4 regions of the Pseudoalteromonas sp. NGC95 genome follow, and region 1 is predicted to be linked to each of the others. Evidence: predicted binding sites of a transcription regulator. Region 1 holds the regulator's gene; each other region holds the start of a gene.
What was found. The regulator LexA, encoded in region 1, represses DNA repair genes until DNA is damaged. The targets are predictions, from matches to a motif close to TACTGTATNNNNATACAGTA.
Positions count from the first base shown of each region.

Region 1 (4,555 bases):
TGAGCACAATATTGCGGTTCCAATTGAGGGGAAGCATGTTACGCAGTGGCAATTTACGGTATCTGCAGTGACCTTAGTTAAAAAAGCGGCCCGTATTCAACATGACTTTTCGTTAGATTGGTCGGCAATAGCTTTAGTTTTACAATTGCTGGATGAGCGTGATGAGTTGATTTTCGAAAACGAAATGTTAAAGCGACATTTGAGTCGATTTAAACACTTGGAATAAAATCTGCCCTTGGGTACTTCCTAGGGCTTATTTACTCTTTGGTGAGAGTGCGCTAGTTCTTAAAAACCAATATGACTACTTTGATTTATTCTTACTTTTAATTCGGATAAATCGTTTTAGTCGTATGTTTTGCATAAGTAGTAATATTCCACTTAGGCAAAAAAGTACGCTGGTTGCTGCAAAACTAATAAGCAGCGGATTATTAAAATCCTCTCGCTCATCGTAATCCATAATATGTAACATCCAAAAAAAGTCGAAAATTCGCCATAGTGTGCTGCGAACGGTGACAACTCTGCCGTTATTTTCTGACAAGTACAGTGTTGTGTTAAATGTGTCGTCAAATTGTACCTGCCAAACATTGGTTTTATATCCAACTTCTCGCATACCTTGCTTTAGCAGTACAGCGCTTGTCACTTGAGCATCAATAAGTAAGTGTGCTTTAGCATTTGCGGTAATTTGTATTTTAGTTGGCGGCTCAAAAGGCCGGCCTGTTATACCGTTAAAGCTTTGCTGTTCATCTTTATTTATTACTGTAATTATAGGTGTGGTTAAAAAGTTCTCAAAAATTATTTGTGTTGGATTAACCACCTGAGATGCAATATCGTTAAGGGAGGCAACATAATCAGCCTGCGTAAATGGGTTATTAAGAGTACGTGTTGCAAGATGCTCCCCATGAACTTTATCAAGAGGAATAGCGCTCATGACTAAACCGCCTAATAGCCAAGCTAAAATTTGTAATGTGAGCAAATAACCGAGCCATTTATGTAACTTGCGAGCATACTTAAATATTTTTTTATTCATGTTTTAGTCTTATTATTTTTAGAGGCTAGTTTATTACATTAATGGGATTAGTTACTGCGACATTTTGTCGCAGTTTAAACTATAGCTTACTGTAATCATTTAAAAATAAAAAAGATTACACTTAAATTGCTAACATGACTTATTTGTTTAATTGAGCTGAGTGTTTGATATCCAGCTAGCTTTAAACGCTAAAAAATACTTAAAAGCTGCGAAATATCCATATAAAGTGGTTAATAGAGCATAGTTGATTTGGTATAACGGTAAAACTGCGTTAAAGTTTGCAATGAAATTATTAGAGGATAAATACGAAACGATGTCGGAAATTCAATTTTTAAATGTAGATCTTGAGCTTGAATCAAAGCAAGATATTAGTTTGCTAGTGGCAGACTTGAAAAAAGTCGCGACGATTTTACATTATGACAAAGACGAATACCGTCAATTAGCGCGTATTGAAGCAACAGGTGTAGTAAACACGCCTGACAAAGCAATAAACCATATATGTGAGCTTATTGAATCGTGTTCGCGTAACGCGCTAAAGCAATGGTTAAGCTGTTCACGTAGAACGTTTGATATTGGTTTTGAATCAGGCACTTCCCCTAAGTGCTTTAATCAAGCCTTAGATGCAGATACATTACTACGTATATCTGCGATTGGTGCGGGTATGGAAATTACAATTTACCCAATCGAAAAGTAACTACCTTCGCTCTACGACTGCTGCGGTCATTTTTGATACGCAGCACAGCTCATTGCGGCTATTTGTAATTTTTATTTCCCACACTGAACTACGTTTGCCAATATGAAACGCTCTTGCCGTTGCTGTTAAAGTGCCGTTGCGAGATGCTTTTAAATGACTTGCGCTAATTTCCTGCCCCACGCAGTAAAATTTTGTAAAATCGACAACAAAGTTAGCTGCATAGCTGGCAACTGTTTCGGCAAGTACAACGTTAGCACCGCCGTGAACCATTCCCATTGGGTTATGATGCTCAGGAATTGCCGGCATAGTGGCTACTAAGTAATCATCACCAATTTCAGTGACTTCTATTCCCATGGTTTTCATTAATGTTCCTTGGCCATCAATGCCTTGTTCTAACTGCTTGCACAGCTCTAAAGTGATGGGCTGGTACCAAATACTCATAATGACTCCTTTGCTTTTTTAATCATTTATAAACCTAGCTTTAGTTATATCCCTAAAATGTACACAAGTGAAATTACTTTGGCTATTTTAAGGCTTAATTTAAATTTGCGATTTTTATTTAACTGTATATACTCACAGTTAAATGTACTGTATGGAAAACCAGTTGTATGCGACCATTAACGAACCGCCAAGCTCAAATACTCGAACTAATTAAAGTTTTTATTAAAGACACTGGTATGCCTCCTACACGTGCTGAAATAGCGCAAACATTAGGTTTTAAAAGTGCCAATGCTGCTGAAGAACATTTAAAAGCACTTGCTAAAAAAGGCGCAATTAAAATGAAACCAGGTGCAAGCCGTGGTATTCAGTTAATTGAAGAAGAAGAGCCAGAACAATTAGGTTTACCGCTTATAGGGCGTGTTGCTGCTGGTTCACCTATTTTGGCGCAAGAGCACGTTGAAAGTCACTGCAAAATCGATCCATTAATGTTTAAACCGGCTGCAGATTTTTTACTACGCGTTAACGGTATGAGCATGAAAGATATTGGTATTATGGATGGTGATTTACTTGCTGTACATCGTACTCAAACCGCTGAAAACGGGCAAGTTGTTGTTGCCCGCCTAGACGAAGACGTAACTGTAAAACGTCTTGAGAAAGCGGGTCGTAAAGTATTACTTCATGCTGAAAACGACGATTTTGAATCTATTGAAGTAGATCTTGAGAATGAGTCTTTTAATATTGAAGGCTTAGCCGTTGGCGTTATAAGAAACGCTGATTGGATGTGACTTTAAAAATAGCTTTTAAACAAGCAGTTTTATAAATGCGTACTAATTAGTACGCATTTTCTGTTTTAAATTCGCACTAAAAATAGGGCATAAATAGCTCACTGACAATTTAAGCTGTAAACTTTTTTGCACTTATATTTTCCCCCTCCGAATGCGTTAAACCCCTTTGTTTTGCTCATCTTTTGAACTTCCTGTTACCTAGTTGGTTACTGATTTTTTATTAATTACTCAATATCACCTGATTGTTTTTTATACTAAAACTTGCTTGTTGTTCATTTTTTAGCTAATTATTAATGTGCTGAGCTAATAATAACTCACAGCTTTTTAGTTTTGAGAACACACAATATACACAAACCCGTTGTTGGCGCAGCAAAACCAATCAATATTAAATGAGATTGACTAAAAAAATAAAAATAACGAATTGGCGTTTAAGCCGTATGCCTCTTCGCTTTGCATTCGCAATAGCATCAAAGGAGCCGTCACATGGGTAAACTGACCTCTACCTTGTGGCTTATATTATGTGTTTTTTCGCACCCAGTTTTGGCTAACAGCCAATACAATATGCGCAAAGGCGTAACCGATATAAGCAATAATGTATATCAGCTGCACATGACCATATTTATAATATGTTGTGTGATTGGGGTGATAGTGTTCGCAATTATGTTTTGGGCACTTATTCATCACCGCAAATCTAAAGGGGCTGTACCTGCCCAATTTCACGAAAGCACTAAAGTAGAAATACTTTGGACTGCAATCCCGTTTGTTATTTTAATTGCTATGGCAGTACCAGCCACTAAAACCCTAATTGCAATGGAAGATGCCAGCAAAGCTGATCTCACTATTAAAATTACAGGCTCGCAATGGAAATGGCATTATGAATATATGGGTGAAGATGTAGAGTTCTACTCTATTTTATCTACCCCGCAAGATGAAATCGCGAATCTTGCAGATAAAAATCCTAACTACTTACTTGAGGTTGATAAGCCTCTTGTACTGCCAATAAATCAAAAAGTACGATTTTTAATGACTTCTGACGATGTTATTCACTCTTGGTGGGTACCTGATTTTGCAGTTAAAAAAGATGCGAACCCCGGCTTTATAAACGAAACATGGACGAACATAAACGAAGAAGGTACTTACCGAGGCCAATGTGCTGAGTTGTGTGGTAAAGACCATGGCTTTATGCCCGTTGTGGTGGTCGCTAAATCTGAAGCTGATTTTAAAACATGGCTTGCAGATGCAAAGCAGGCTAAACAAAAAGCAGCATTAGCAGATGCCGCATTACTTGATAAAACCCTCCCAAAAGAAGAATTAATGACTTTAGGCGAACAAGTATATATGGCCAATTGTGCTGCATGTCATCAGCCTACTGGCATGGGGTTACCGGGTGTATTTCCTGCACTTAAAGGCAGCCCTATAGTACTTGGCGATATAAAAGATCACATTGATGTAGTTATCCATGGGCGACCCGGTACGGCAATGCAAGCATTTGCCAAACAGTTATCTATAAAGCAATTAGCAGCGGTTATTACTTATAAACGTAATGCGTGGGGTAATGATACGGGTGATGTTATTCAACCGAGTCAAATACAGGCAGCACTTGATGCC
Region 1 covers NZ_JADYWR010000016.1:69,225-73,779, reverse strand. The annotation lists gene I6E70_RS14900 (chaperone modulator CbpM) at 1-226, shown strand, start outside; gene I6E70_RS14895 (membrane protein) at 302-1,027, opposite strand; gene I6E70_RS14890 (hypothetical protein) at 1,341-1,721, shown strand; gene I6E70_RS14885 (PaaI family thioesterase) at 1,722-2,162, opposite strand; gene lexA (transcriptional repressor LexA) at 2,330-2,947, shown strand; gene coxB (cytochrome c oxidase subunit II) at 3,431-4,555, shown strand, end outside.

Region 2 (4,555 bases), on a different contig from region 1:
GTACGATACTACTTTAACGCCTTTAGGCTGATAATCCGCAACAGCTTTCATAAAGCCCGCAACAGAAGCTGCGCCACCTTTATCACGGCTCATGCCTGCCATATGGCCACCTACTTTTAAATCTGCACCGCCTGTATCGTATACAAGACCCTTACCTACAAACATAAGTGTACGAGTAATTTCGCCCTCTGGTACATATTCAAGCTTAACAACACGTGGGTGATGACGCTCAACTGCATACGATGCACGAGCAACAGTGCTTAGCATTGGGTAGTTTTTATCAATAGCTGCAATATCATCAATTACGTCAACTGCAATGCTTGAGCCTTTAAATAAATCAACGCAGTAATCAGCAAAACGTGGTGGAGCCATACGCTCAGGTTCGGTGCCACACAAGTCACGCGCGGCATATTGGCCTGCAGCAATTGCATTAACAGCTTTGATTGTTTGCTCGCTTGCGCCAACTAAACCAATTTGAGTAATAGGTTCAATACTTTCACCGTGATATTCACGCGCTTCTAATGGCTGCCATAAGGCTTGGCAAGCGCCTAAATAAGCAACTTCTAAAGCATGCTGATAACGGCTATCGCCATTTAAATTTGGTAAAAATAATGCAGGGTTAACACTACCCGACGCTTTTGCTTCGTTAATTGCTAATTTAGCAGCATCAAAATAACGGCGAACATCGTCGTAATCTCTATTTAACGGACCCGTTGGCGCAAGTACAACGCGTTTATTTTCAATCACTAATAAAGTAACTTGTTTACCAATACGAGAATCAACTTTTGCTTGGTCTAAAATAGCATCACGTAATGAGTTATTTGGTAATAGAGAAAAGTCATCACTAATAATAATAAGCGCATCATGAGATGTGCATTCAAGGCTTGCACTAACCGCTTGAGGGTATGCCATAAATAAAGTCCTGTTAGAAAACATAAGCCCTTATTATCGTCGATTTAAATATTGAAGACCAGCAAGGTGCGATGGGCTAATTATACAACTTGCCAATAAATGGCAACTTGGGGTTACAGGCTTTACAGCTTAATCGAGAATACTCAGTTGGAAGTTTTGTTCTGGCTCGCTTTTAATGCCAACGCCTATGCCAAGTAATCTTACAGGTTGTTGTAGCCCTCGTTGATAGGCCTTAGTAAGAAGTTGAATAAATATTTCTGTGTTTAGCTCGTGGTATACCTGATCGGCTGAGGTCACTACAAAATTTGCAAACTTCACTTTAACACTCAGCTTATTAATACGGTTTTGTAATTGCTGTTTATTAAGCCTTAAAACTAATTCGTCTAACAATTTTGGCAGCTCATCTAAGCACTCTTGCAAACTTGTTTTGTTGTATTCGTAGGTATGCTCAACACTCAGCGACTTTCTGATGCGATCTGTTGATACTTTACCAACATATTCACCTGCACATTTTTGATAAAGCGACACACCAAAATTACCCACATGTTGCTGCATCCAGTTAACGCCTTTTTCACGTACATCCTTGCCGGTATATAAGCCTTTTAAATTTAGCTTTTCGAGCGTTACTTTACCCACCCCCGGAATTTTCCCCAGCGGTAATTGCGCTAAAAAATCATCGACCTCATGAGGCAAAACGACAAATTGACCATTCGGTTTTTTTTCGTCGCTGGCTATTTTGGCAATAAATTTAATCGGTGCAATGCCTGCTGATGCAGTGAGCCCGGTGGCATTGTAAATATCGGCTCTTATTTGCTGTGCAATAAGTGTGGCACTGCCTTTACAAGCGGTGCTGTCTGTTACATCTAGGTAGGCTTCGTCTAAAGAAAGAGGTTCAACTAAATCTGTGTAGCGGCTAAATACTTCACGTATTTGATTTGAAGCTTCTTTGTATACAGCCATGCGCCCAGGGACAATAACTAAATCGGGGCATAATTGTTTAGCATGATAGTTCGACATAGCCGATCGCACGCCATATTCTCTAGCTATATAGTTAGCGGTTGAGAGCACGCCTCGTCGGCTATTGCCTCCAATAGCAAGCGGTACACATGCAAGTTTTGGATTATCTCGCATTTCTACTGCTGCATAAAAGCAATCCATGTCTATGTGAATAAACTTCTTCATCACCACAACAATAACTGGTTATTTATACAGTCATTATTATAGAATCAAATGTGATAAGCAAGCCTAGGGCCTGTTTATCTTTCGAGGTTGAATTTGCAGCAGTATGTTTGGTATTTAGGCAAAGCAGAGCCTATGTAGTGTGGTTATTCCCCATAAATAGGCGATAACGTAGCACAAATGCCAAACATACGCTGCCCGAAGGGTTCTGCCTAGGGGCAATTTACTCTTTGTTGCTCGGTTTTTACTTAGCCCACTAGGTCACAAACCTCGCGCCGCGATTAAATAGCACCTAGATTGAACAAATTTTAATCCTGAAAGGTCAACAGGCCCTAGTTAGCGATTAAAAAAAGCGCTTATTACCTTCTTGCTCTTTATAACCGCGCAACCAAAACATAACCTCGAAAAAAAAACCCGCTAACATCAAAATAATAGCGCCTGATTCGTTACCCATTGCGTAACAGGTAAAAGAGGCTATAAAAACCAAACAAGCTAAGGACCAGTTAATTATGTTCTGCATATTTCTACCTCTGTGTGTTTTTGTGTTTGTCTGTGTAATTTAACTGTAGACCTAAAATTAAATAGGTACAATCATCTTATAAAAAAACATGCCATTAATTACCTTGAGCTCGTAACCCCATGTTGATAATCTAAGTACTTTAAAATTAAGGGCCAATAAATAATGCAAACGTTTAAAGATCAGCACCCTATCCATACCGACATCACCGTAGCGTGGGCTGATATGGATGCACTACAACACGTAAATAATGTAGTGTATTTACGTTACTTTGAAATAGCCCGAATCGACTTCTTAAATAAAATAAATCTGTTCGATACAATAAGCCCTAATGGCGTGGGCCCGGTAATAAGCGAAAATAACATTCGTTATAAACGCCCAGTTACATTCCCAGATACGCTTACAGTCGGTGTTACTATTTCTGATATAAAAACAGACCGATTTGTTATGAATTACACCGTATTTAGTCACGCACAAAACGCTATAACAACAACAGGCACTTCAAAAGTGGTTATGTTTGATTTTGAAACAGGCCAAAAAGCCCTCATTGCAGAGCCTCTTTTATCGGCGTTAGTTAGCTACTCTCAAGACGAGCAATAAGGAATTCTCATGCAATACAGCCCACTTGGCAGCAGTGGTATTAACGTTTCAAGAGTATGTTTAGGCAGTATGACTTGGGGTAAACAAAATACTCAAAGCGATGCTGATGAACAAATAGCCTACGCGTTAGAGCAAGGCGTAAACTTTATTGATACAGCCGAAATGTATGCGGTACCGCCCTCTCCAGAGACCTATGGTAAAACTGAGGAAATTATTGGCGATTGGCTATCGCGTAATCAGCAAAAGCGCAGCGATGTGGTACTTGCTACAAAAATTGCAGGCAATGGATTATCGTGGGTACGTGATGGTGGCAATATTACGCGCCAAACGGTAATAGAAGCCGTAGACGATTCACTTAAGCGCCTTAAAACCGACTATATTGATTTATATCAGCTGCATTGGCCAAACCGCTCTACCCCGCACTTTGGCAGACAGTGGCCCGGCACTCTTAAATTTACCGACGTAAATACACAAGAGCAACAAGCTAGTATGCTTGATATTCTAGAGGGCCTTAATGAATGTGTTAAAGCAGGTAAAATTAAGCACTGCGGTTTATCTGACGATACGCCATGGGGTATAAGCCAGTTTTTAAGTTTGGCCAAAGAGCATAACTTACCGCGTATGGTATCTATTCAAAATGAGTTTAGCTTAGCGCACGCTAAAGACTGGCCGTATTTAATAGAACAATGTGTACACGAAGATATTGCCTACTTACCGTGGTCGCCTTTAGCAGCTGGTTTATTAACGGGTAAATACCTAAACGGTGCTCGCCCAGAAGGATCTCGTTGGACCTTCATGCAGCGCAACGGTATTTTTAGAGATACACCCAATGCAGAGCAAGCCACTAAGCAGTATGTTGATCTGGCTCATGCAAACAATATTACTCCAGCACAACTAGCACTCGCATGGTGTAACCAAGTAGATGGCGTAACCTCTTCAATTATTGGTGCAACAAACACAGCCCAATTAAAAGAAGATATTGATGCATTTAACATCACGTTAAGCGACGAAATTCTTAGTGAAATTAACACTATATTTAAAAACTATCCTATGCCTTATTAAGCATGTACCAGTTAAAAGCAGCCTTGAACAAGGCTGCTTTTAACTAAAATATTTGCCCCTACTACAACCAACACTATACTTTAATTAAGTTTTCTTAATTCAACGAACACTTATCAATGCTGAGAAACGGATACTATGCATTTTGTCTATTAATTGTATTTAACGCGCATGCTGTTGAACAAAAATTACAGCCTCTAGAAGAAATTATTTGGCTGCAAAGTTACACGCCCCCTTTTCATATAGCTAAAAGCGAAAGTGCACCACAAGGCGGTATTTGCGACAACC
Region 2 covers NZ_JADYWR010000001.1:64,050-68,604, forward strand. The annotation lists gene I6E70_RS00295 (M17 family metallopeptidase) at 1-912, opposite strand, end outside; gene dinB (DNA polymerase IV) at 1,042-2,094, opposite strand; gene I6E70_RS00305 (acyl-CoA thioesterase) at 2,774-3,208, shown strand; gene I6E70_RS00310 (aldo/keto reductase) at 3,218-4,270, shown strand; gene I6E70_RS00315 (ABC transporter substrate-binding protein) at 4,387-4,555, shown strand, end outside.
Region 2: the regulator LexA is predicted to act here: its motif matches at 2,107-2,126, upstream of dinB (DNA polymerase IV).

Region 3 (4,555 bases), on a different contig from region 1:
GTAACCTTTATCTTTTAAATCTTTAACGATAGCTAATAAACGCTTACCAGGCTGGATAGTTTCAAGTATTTCTACAACTATAGTGTCTTTACCTAGTAGTGTAGGGTAACCCTTTGATAGTGTTTCTAGGGTGAAGTTTATATAGGCAGGTTTATTGTCGGTTAAATCTTCTAAACCAAAATTAAACTGGCTACCCTCTATAAGTCGTGTTGTTGCTTCGTCACCATCTATATCGGGAAATACGTTATCAACGCCATCACGAAATAAAAGCTCATAACCGATAAGTTTTTTATCTCTATCTAAAATCGGTTGACGTGCAGCGTAAAAATACATAAACAGTTCCGTAAGAGTGATGTAATTGGGTATTGTATTAATATATGGCAAAAGATTCAAAATAGCATTACGTATATTTGCATGATTAATAAATTATCATTATAAATTAAGGTGTTTCTTCTATTTAATTTATTATATTTTACCAATTCGCTTTAAAATTATTCAACATGAGTATTTTTGTATCAGCTGGAAGCAACAAGTTGGAGATTTTATTGTTAGGCATGATATAGTCAGCGAGAATGGTTTTTATCCTAATAGTGTCTTTATTATAATATTTTAAGAGTCAATATTCGGATCAAGAGCCTGTTATTAATAATTATGCGGAGGCTAATTTGGAAACAGGAATGATTATTTCACTAGCATTATATTTTGTTGTAATGTTGGGTATCGGACTATATGCATATAAGCAATCTACTGGCGATGTATCAGGTTACATGTTAGGTGGACGAAATCTATCACCAAGTGTTGCTGCACTATCTGCAGGTGCATCTGACATGAGTGGCTGGATTTTAATGGGCCTACCTGGTGCGATGTTTGTTACTGGTTTTAGTAGTACATGGATAGCAATTGGTTTGGTGATTGGTGCTTGGTTAAATTACCTGTTAGTTGCACCTAGATTACGTGTGTACACTGAAAAAGCAAATGACTCTATAACAATCCCAGATTACTTCTCAAATCGCTTCAATGATAAGTCAAACTTATTACGTGTTGTATCAGCTGTTGTGATTATAGTCTTCTTTACTCTTTACACGTCATCTGGTGTTGTAGCCGGCGGAAAATTGTTTGAAAGCTCATTTGGTCTAAGTTATGAAGTGGGTTTATACATTACAACGGGTGTCGTTGTTTTATACACTTTGTTTGGTGGTTTTTTAGCGGTTAGCTTAACTGATTTCGTGCAAGGTTGTATTATGTTCATCGCACTGATTCTAGTGCCTACTGTTGCATACTCTTTACTTGAACAACCTCTGGAATCTACTTTACATAGTGTAAATCCAGATATGCTTAACTGGATTGGAGCAGGCTCTGCATTAGGTATTATTTCTGCAATGGCATGGGGTTTAGGTTATTTTGGTCAACCACATATCATCGTTCGTTTTATGTCGGTACGTAGTGTTAAGGATATGCCTAAAGCTCGCCGTATTGGTATGACATGGATGATTGTTGCTGCCCTTGGTGCTGTTGGTACTGGTATATTTGGTGCTGCTTATACTTATGAGAATAATATTGTAGTTGAAGATCCTGAAACGATTTTCCTAATTCTTTCTGAGTTATTGTTCCATCCACTTATTGCTGGCTTTTTACTAGCTGCAATTTTGGCTGCTATCATGAGTACTATCTCATCGCAATTGCTAGTAAGCTCAAGTTCATTGACTGAAGATTTATATAAAACATTTTTACGTAAAGATGCTAGCGACTTTGAATTAGTTACTGTTGGTCGAATTAGCGTTGCATTTGTTGCCCTGTTTGCAATTTATTTAGCGTACGATAGAGATAGCTCTATTTTAGACCTAGTAAGTAATGCATGGGCAGGCTTTGGTGCTGCTTTTGGACCACTTGTATTGTTTAGCCTTTATTGGAAACGTATGAATTTTGCTGGCGCCTTATCTGGTATGTTAGTAGGTGCGTTTACAGTGCTTGTTTGGATTTATGGTCCGTTTACTATTAATGGTGAAAGTTTAAGTAGCTTCATGTATGAAATAGTACCTGGCTTTATTTTAGCGAGTATCGCAATTGTTGTTGTTAGCTTAGTAACAAAAGAGCCAGAGCAAAATATCACTGCTTTATTTGATGAAGTAGAAAAAGAGCTTTAAATAGCAATTACTATTCATTTTAAAATGAGTAGTAAGTAATACCAATCCGCGATAATACTTAATCATTTTGCGGTGCTAAACGTGTTGCTACCGGCGTTAAAAAATTATCATTTAGAACAACTAAATATCAAATTTTTTGCCTAGCTATCAACACGTTTTTCCACCCTCAAAATAGATCACTTAATTAAGCGAATTGGTATAATAAAAAAGGGAGCAACTAAGTTGCTCCCTTTTTTATTTAGTTTGTCCCGTCCGAGGAGAGGACAATCTACGAGTTAACTTGCTTTTTTATCGTTGTTATCTTCAATTGACGCAACGTTATCTGACTTTTTACTTTTTGCTGGCGCTTTGGTAACAACTGGATCTTTGCCGCCCTTTAATATGGTCATAAAGTCATCTTTGCTTTTCGCTATTTCTAAAGCAAGTGATTCAATTTGTTGCTCACTAAGCGGTACGTCTACCTTTTCTAGCATTAGCTCAAGTGATTCTGCTATATCGAGCATCTTGTCATAAGCATCAGCTTCTTTTTTGGTAGTAAACGTCATACGCTCGACTCCGTTTCGTTCTACAACATATTTAACAACAACAGCCATGATTTCTCCTGCAAAATTGCTTGGCACCGTGGTTTGTAAAAACCATTAGATTACTGTTTTTATGTACAGTAATGGTTTGGGCGTAAATTTGCAAGCGCGAAGTATTAATTTTAGGTGTCTTAAATTTGACAAAAAACGGTAACTTTACTTTAGTTAAGCAATCACTTTGTTGTACCAGCTGCATTTTCAGGATTTCGGATCATAGTGATAATGCGTTTAGGTACACTTTAAGTGATGAGCATTTCAGTTCCTTACTTTTTGGTTTTCCTGAGCAACATTCAAAATTAAGAAAAGAAGAATAGGGACAAGTTTGATGAAAACGTTAAAAAATTTATTCATAATAAGCTTATTATGCTTACTACCTGCAACTACCGTATATGCACAACTATCGGAAGTAACTAAGCAAATGCCTCAAGTTGAGACAATTAGTATAAATAATGCTGATGCAGATATGCTTGCTAAGCTACCGGGTATAGGTAAGAAAAAAGCGCAGGCAATTGTGGATTATCGTGAAGAAAACGGCGAATTTAAAAGTGTCAGTGATTTATCGCAAGTTAAAGGAATTGGTAAAAAACTATTAACCAAATTAGAAGGGAAAATATCCCTTTAATAGCAGTAGATAACAATCAGGGCGCTATGCGCCCTGATGAAATTGTTTTAATGCATCGCTTAAGTGTTTTTTAGCAAAGTTGATTTCAATAGGTGTTGTTAAAAGTGGGTAGCAAAGTCCGCCGAGTATCAAAAACGGGATTAATATCCAACCTTTAAATACCGTGAATATTAAAAATAGTGGACTTAGTAATATTAATTTAATAATACGCAGTAACACTTTATCAGTTGGCGATAACATACTTAACGAAAGTGCTATCACGTCTTGGCGCTTGCGTACTTTTAGATGTTTAAGCTCATCTAATTGGCTTGAAAAAAATGTAAACATATCAAATCGACTTTTTAATTAATAAACGGCCAATAACTATAATAAATAGTGTTAGTGAGAAAATCCCAAATATAATTTCCATCCAAGCAGGCATGCTCAAACCAACAAACTGCCAATCTATATTTCCACAATCCCCGGTCGCCTGAAAAAAGCTAGGTATCCATTCATGTAACGGCATAAACGACGGGAAGTTTGGTTCAAACTCACAGCTAAATGCAAAAGGGTCTGTGGTGGTTTGCATATCAATATGCTCGCGAGCAATTAAATATCCCCAAACACTCGATACACCCCAAATTACATACGCTAATATACGAACTGCTTTGCTCTGTGGTTTAGTCGAACCTACAATTCCTGCGCCTAATAGACCCAGTACGGCTGTACGTTGATATATGCACATTATGCAAGGCGCCAATCCCATTTGGTATTGAAAGAAAAGGGCGGTCACTTCAAGTAAAAAAACGATAGCTGTAAATAAAAGCCACGGGGTACGTTGGGTGGGTAATTGCGCAAGCCAGTTCATAAAAATTCCGCGTTTAAATAAGACGTTAGATTATGACCTAGGATAATGTATGCGGCAACAAAAAGGAAAAAAAAGCTACCGAAGTCGCTTTTTATAAGATGAAATTATTGACCACTCAATGCAGCCTCAGCAGAGGCTACATGACGCTCTACTTAGTTCCCATTGATACATAAGCTTAGTTATATCGTTTACTTATATCACATTGGTGCATTGCCTAAAAAGTTCTTTAAAGTTGCAGTTAGAGCGCTCTGTTGCATAGGTGTTCCTTTTTAATGTACTTATGTGTTTTAAGTTGATTCAGCTAGGTATGTGTAAATAAAAAATACCAGTAATTACAATGTACCTACAATGAATATTGCTC
Region 3 covers NZ_JADYWR010000005.1:168,635-173,189, reverse strand. The annotation lists gene I6E70_RS06705 (EAL and HDOD domain-containing protein) at 1-333, opposite strand, end outside; gene putP (sodium/proline symporter PutP) at 666-2,144, shown strand; gene I6E70_RS06695 (YebG family protein) at 2,420-2,737, opposite strand; gene I6E70_RS06690 (ComEA family DNA-binding protein) at 3,051-3,347, shown strand; gene I6E70_RS06685 (DUF6170 family protein) at 3,372-3,674, opposite strand; gene dsbB (disulfide bond formation protein DsbB) at 3,676-4,194, opposite strand.
Region 3: the regulator LexA is predicted to act here: its motif matches at 2,789-2,808, upstream of I6E70_RS06695 (YebG family protein).

Region 4 (4,555 bases), on a different contig from region 1:
CAGGTATTTCGCGTAAAAAGCGTGATGGGCTATGGTATTTTTCTTGCCCGTATAAACGGCGACTCTCAGCATGGCTAATGTATAACTTATCCATTGCTCGTGTCATGCCTACATAACAAAGGCGGCGCTCTTCTTCCAAACGACCAGACTCTTCGTTACTTTGCTGAGAAGGGAACATGCCTTCTTCTACGCCCACCATAAACACTAACGGAAACTCTAAGCCTTTAGCTGAGTGAAGTGTCATCATTTGCACGGCGTCTTCGTGCTCTTCTGCTTGTCCTTCACCTGACTCAAGTGATGTATGTGCTAAAAAGCCTTGTAAAGGCGAGCTGTATTCTTCGTCTTCAGGAAGTTCGTACTGGTCACATGCGCTAATTAGCTCTTCTAAGTTTTCTACGCGAGCACGGCCTTTTTCACCTTTTTCAGCTTGGTACATTGCCATCAAGCCTGAGGTTTGAATTGTGTACTTGGCTTGCTCATGCAAAGTTAGATCGCTAATTTTATCTTCTATTTGTTCGACTAGTTCTACAAACTTACTTACTGCACCAGAGGCACGACCAGATAAGTGCTGTTGTTCTACAATTGCTTTTGCGGCATACCAAAGCGGTAACGATTCTGCTCGTGCACAATCTCGTATATGGCTCAATGTTTTATCACCAATACCGCGTGCTGGCGTATTAATTACACGCTCAAACGCGGCATCGTCTTGACGATTACCTACTAGGCGTAAATACGAAAGCGCATCTTTAATTTCTTGTCGTTCGAAGAATCGCATACCACCATAAATACGGTATTTTAAGCCTTCTTGCAGCATGGCCTCCTCGAGTACACGAGATTGCGCGTTACTACGGTATAAAATTGCGGCATCTTGTAGGGCATTACCTGCATTTAACCAGCTTCGTAGTTTGCTACTTACAAAGCGTGCTTCGTCTAACTCATTAAATGCTGCATAAATAGAGATTGGCTCGCCGTCGTTACCGTCGGTCCACAAGCTTTTACCCATACGTTCTGAGTTATTTTGAATTAATGCGTTAGACGCTTTCAAAATAGTCGCTGTTGAGCGGTAGTTTTGTTCAAGACGAATGGTTTCTGCGCTAAAGTCAGTTAAAAAACGTTTAATGTTTTCGATTTTAGCACCACGCCAACCATAAATGCTTTGGTCATCGTCGCCTACAATCATAATGCTGTTAGTATCGCCAGCAAGTAATTTTAACCAAGCATATTGAATGGTATTTGTATCTTGGAACTCGTCTACGAGCATATGTGCAAAGCGTTGCTGATAATGACGCAGTAACGTAGGGTTATTTTTTAACACTTCGTAGCTGCGTAGTAATATTTCAGCAAAATCAACTAGGCCCGCTCTATCACAGGCCTCTTGATAGGCGGCATAAACACGCAGCATCATTTGCTCATTAATATCGTATGCTTGAATATCTTTAGGGCGAAGTGCTTCATCTTTTTTGGCGCTTATGTACCAGCCAAATTGCTTAGCGGGCCATTTTTTATCATCAATATTCATCGATTTTAATAAGCGCTTGATCATTCTAAGCTGATCGTCAGAGTCTAAAATTTGAAAGGCTTCTGGTAAATTAGCTTCACGGTGATGAGCACGTAAAATACGATGCGATAAACCATGGAAAGTACCAATCCACATGCCACCTACAGGGGCCTTTAGTGTTTCTTCAACGCGGCCACGCATTTCTTTAGCGGCTTTATTAGTAAAGGTAACTGCAAAAATACTGTAAGCGGAGGCTTGCTCAACTTGCATAAGCCACGCAATACGATGAACTAACACTCGTGTTTTACCAGACCCAGCACCTGCTAATACCAGCATGTTTTGTAGTGGGGCTGCAACGGCATCGCGTTGTTTGTCATTTAAGCCATCGAGTAATTGTGAAACGTCCATCGTTACGCCTTTTTAATCAATATTGTGGCCAGTATAACAGGTGTTTTTGTTAGGCTAAATAAAATACTGTTTTTATAAACAGCTATTTATAAAATAGTGTTCAAAACGAGTAACTTGCTAATTAATTAAGCGAATAAAAAAGTGTAAACGGATAACAATAATTGCTAATTTGACCTAATTTTAGCAAAATTTACTAACTCTCTAAATCTAGACTAATTTAACTATTTGATTTGTAAGCTTTAATAAATTGGCATAAAGTGTGTAAGTAAATAATTATAAAATCAAATAAATACAGAGGTTAGTATGGCAGATCAAGGTTCTGGCGGTAACGTAATCGCAGCATTATGTAATATATTTTTTCCTGGTTTAGGGCAGTTAGTGCAAGGGCGTATTTTAGCGGCTATATTTTTTGCACTCGCTATTATAATAAGTTACGCACTAATTTATGTGCTTGTAGGTTTTGTACTTGTGCCTATTATTTACTTATGGTCGATCATTGACGCAGCGCGTTATAGATCGCGAAGTTAACGGTTTTAAAGTTGAGTAAAATAGCGCCCATGTGGCGCTATTTTATTTTATATGTCCTGTGGTTTACGGGCGTTTACGTATATAATTACGCAATTAAAGATTTACAGGCAAACCCTATGGAATATCAATTTATTCGCGACCCTATTAGTGGGCTACGTATTAAAATAAGCAGTGAACACGCTATTATTGGTCGCTGGCTAAACGAAGAAATAGGCAAAGACAAAGTAGCCATGGTGCAAGCGCTTATTGCATCGGTAAGTTCAAGCTATGAGCCGCTAACGCTAAAAGGCCAAGAAATAGATTTAATATTAACGAAAGACGAAGCATTATTTGAAGCCCATGCACTTCATCAAGACAGTGAAGACCTAATAGCGTATCAAGATGACGATTTAGCGCTTGAAGAAAATGGTTTAAGTAGTGGTTGTGGCTTTGAAGATTTCATTGATTTAATTGATTCATGGCATGAGTTTACGGCGTCACGATAAACATAATTAGCACACTAATAAAAATATACAGCAATGCACAATCAGCATTTTATCTGTATTATTACACCAACGAACATTACGCCAACCAAAACGACAGGAATTGATATGTCTGCCAATTTAAACAAGCTAGTAGTGATGCTAGAAATGCAAAACGCCATGAATACTAAAGTACATGAGCAATGGTTTACTCAAGGGTTTGAATGGTACCGCGCTATTTGGGTTGAGTGTGCTGAAATGCTAGATCATCATGGTTGGAAATGGTGGAAAAAACAAACACCAGATACTGAACAAGTTATTTTAGAGTTGGTTGATATTTTTCATTTTGGTCTATCGCTTAGAATTGACGGCGAAACTAGCTACGAAGACTTAGCAAAGCAACTTGAAACTGAGCTTAGTAATGCTCAACAAGCTGATGACTTTAAACAAACACTAGAGATATTAGCGGCGTCTGCTGTTGCTGATAAAACGTTTAATGCAGGTGCCTTTGCCGGCTGTATGGCGCAAATAGGTATGGATATTGATGATTTATATCGCGGCTACGTAGGTAAAAATACGTTAAACTTTTTCCGCCAAGATCACGGTTACAAAGATGGTAGCTATATTAAAGAATGGAATGGGCAAGAAGATAACGAGCATTTAGTTGAAGTAGTTAAAAGCCTTGATACAGAACATGCAGATTTTGCAAAGTTAGTATATCAAGGGCTAGAAGCGCGTTACCCAAAAATTTAAGTCACGTAAGTTGAGTTAGATAATCTTACGATAGTCGGTAACACTTAGGTAATCGGCTATTTCGTTATGTGGTTGTTGGCTATCTGGGTTAGCAACTGCAAGTAAGTGCTCAATGCCGTATTCTCGCGCGGCATTCAAAACCGGCACACTGTCATCTACAAACAAAGTGCGCTGCTTATTAAATCCTAAGTCTTTTTGTACTTGGTGCCACAAACTTTGTTGCTCTTTACTTACTCCATATTCATGAGTCGACACTACGCCATCTAGGTAGTTATCAATCGCTGTATGCTCAAATTTAAGCATGACACTCTCAGGGTGGGCGTTGGTAAGTAAAATTAACTCTTTGCCTGCTTTTTTAAGCTCAGTTAAAAAATGAGGTACGTCTTCGCGCATTTTAATTAAATGCTGAGACTCTCGTTTAAGCTCCATTATAGGCAAGCTTAATTGCTGCTCCCAATAATCTAAACAATACCACTGTATTTGACCGCTCACAGCTTGATAGCGTTTTAAAATATCTGCTTTAGCTGCATCTAGGCTAATGCCCCTTGCTAATGCGTGTTGCGCAGGAATAACGTTAAGCCAAAAATGACTGTCGTAATGTAAATCGAGTAATGTTCCATCCATGTCGAGCAAAACGGTATCGATTTTTGACCAATTTAACATAGGAATTTCAACTTATAAGGTTTATTATTGAACTAACTGCCATGATAGCAAATTAACGCCAATGACACAGAAAAAGCACCCAACACCACCACAAATCCTCAGTAACAATGTTGTCGCTAAAAGCCGCCTGTTTACTGTGGAGTCTTTAGAGCTAAAGTTTTCTAATAACGAAGAGCGCCAGTATGAGCGAATTCGCGGCGGTGGCCGGGGAGCAGTGATGATTGTTCCGTTAAGTGCAGACAAC
Region 4 covers NZ_JADYWR010000002.1:322,036-326,590, reverse strand. The annotation lists gene uvrD (DNA helicase II) at 1-1,906, opposite strand, end outside; gene I6E70_RS03875 (hypothetical protein) at 2,210-2,434, shown strand; gene I6E70_RS03870 (YacL family protein) at 2,551-2,919, shown strand; gene I6E70_RS03865 (dUTP diphosphatase) at 3,025-3,648, shown strand; gene yrfG (GMP/IMP nucleotidase) at 3,664-4,311, opposite strand; gene nudE (ADP compounds hydrolase NudE) at 4,373-4,555, shown strand, end outside.
Region 4: the regulator LexA is predicted to act here: its motif matches at 1,971-1,990, upstream of uvrD (DNA helicase II).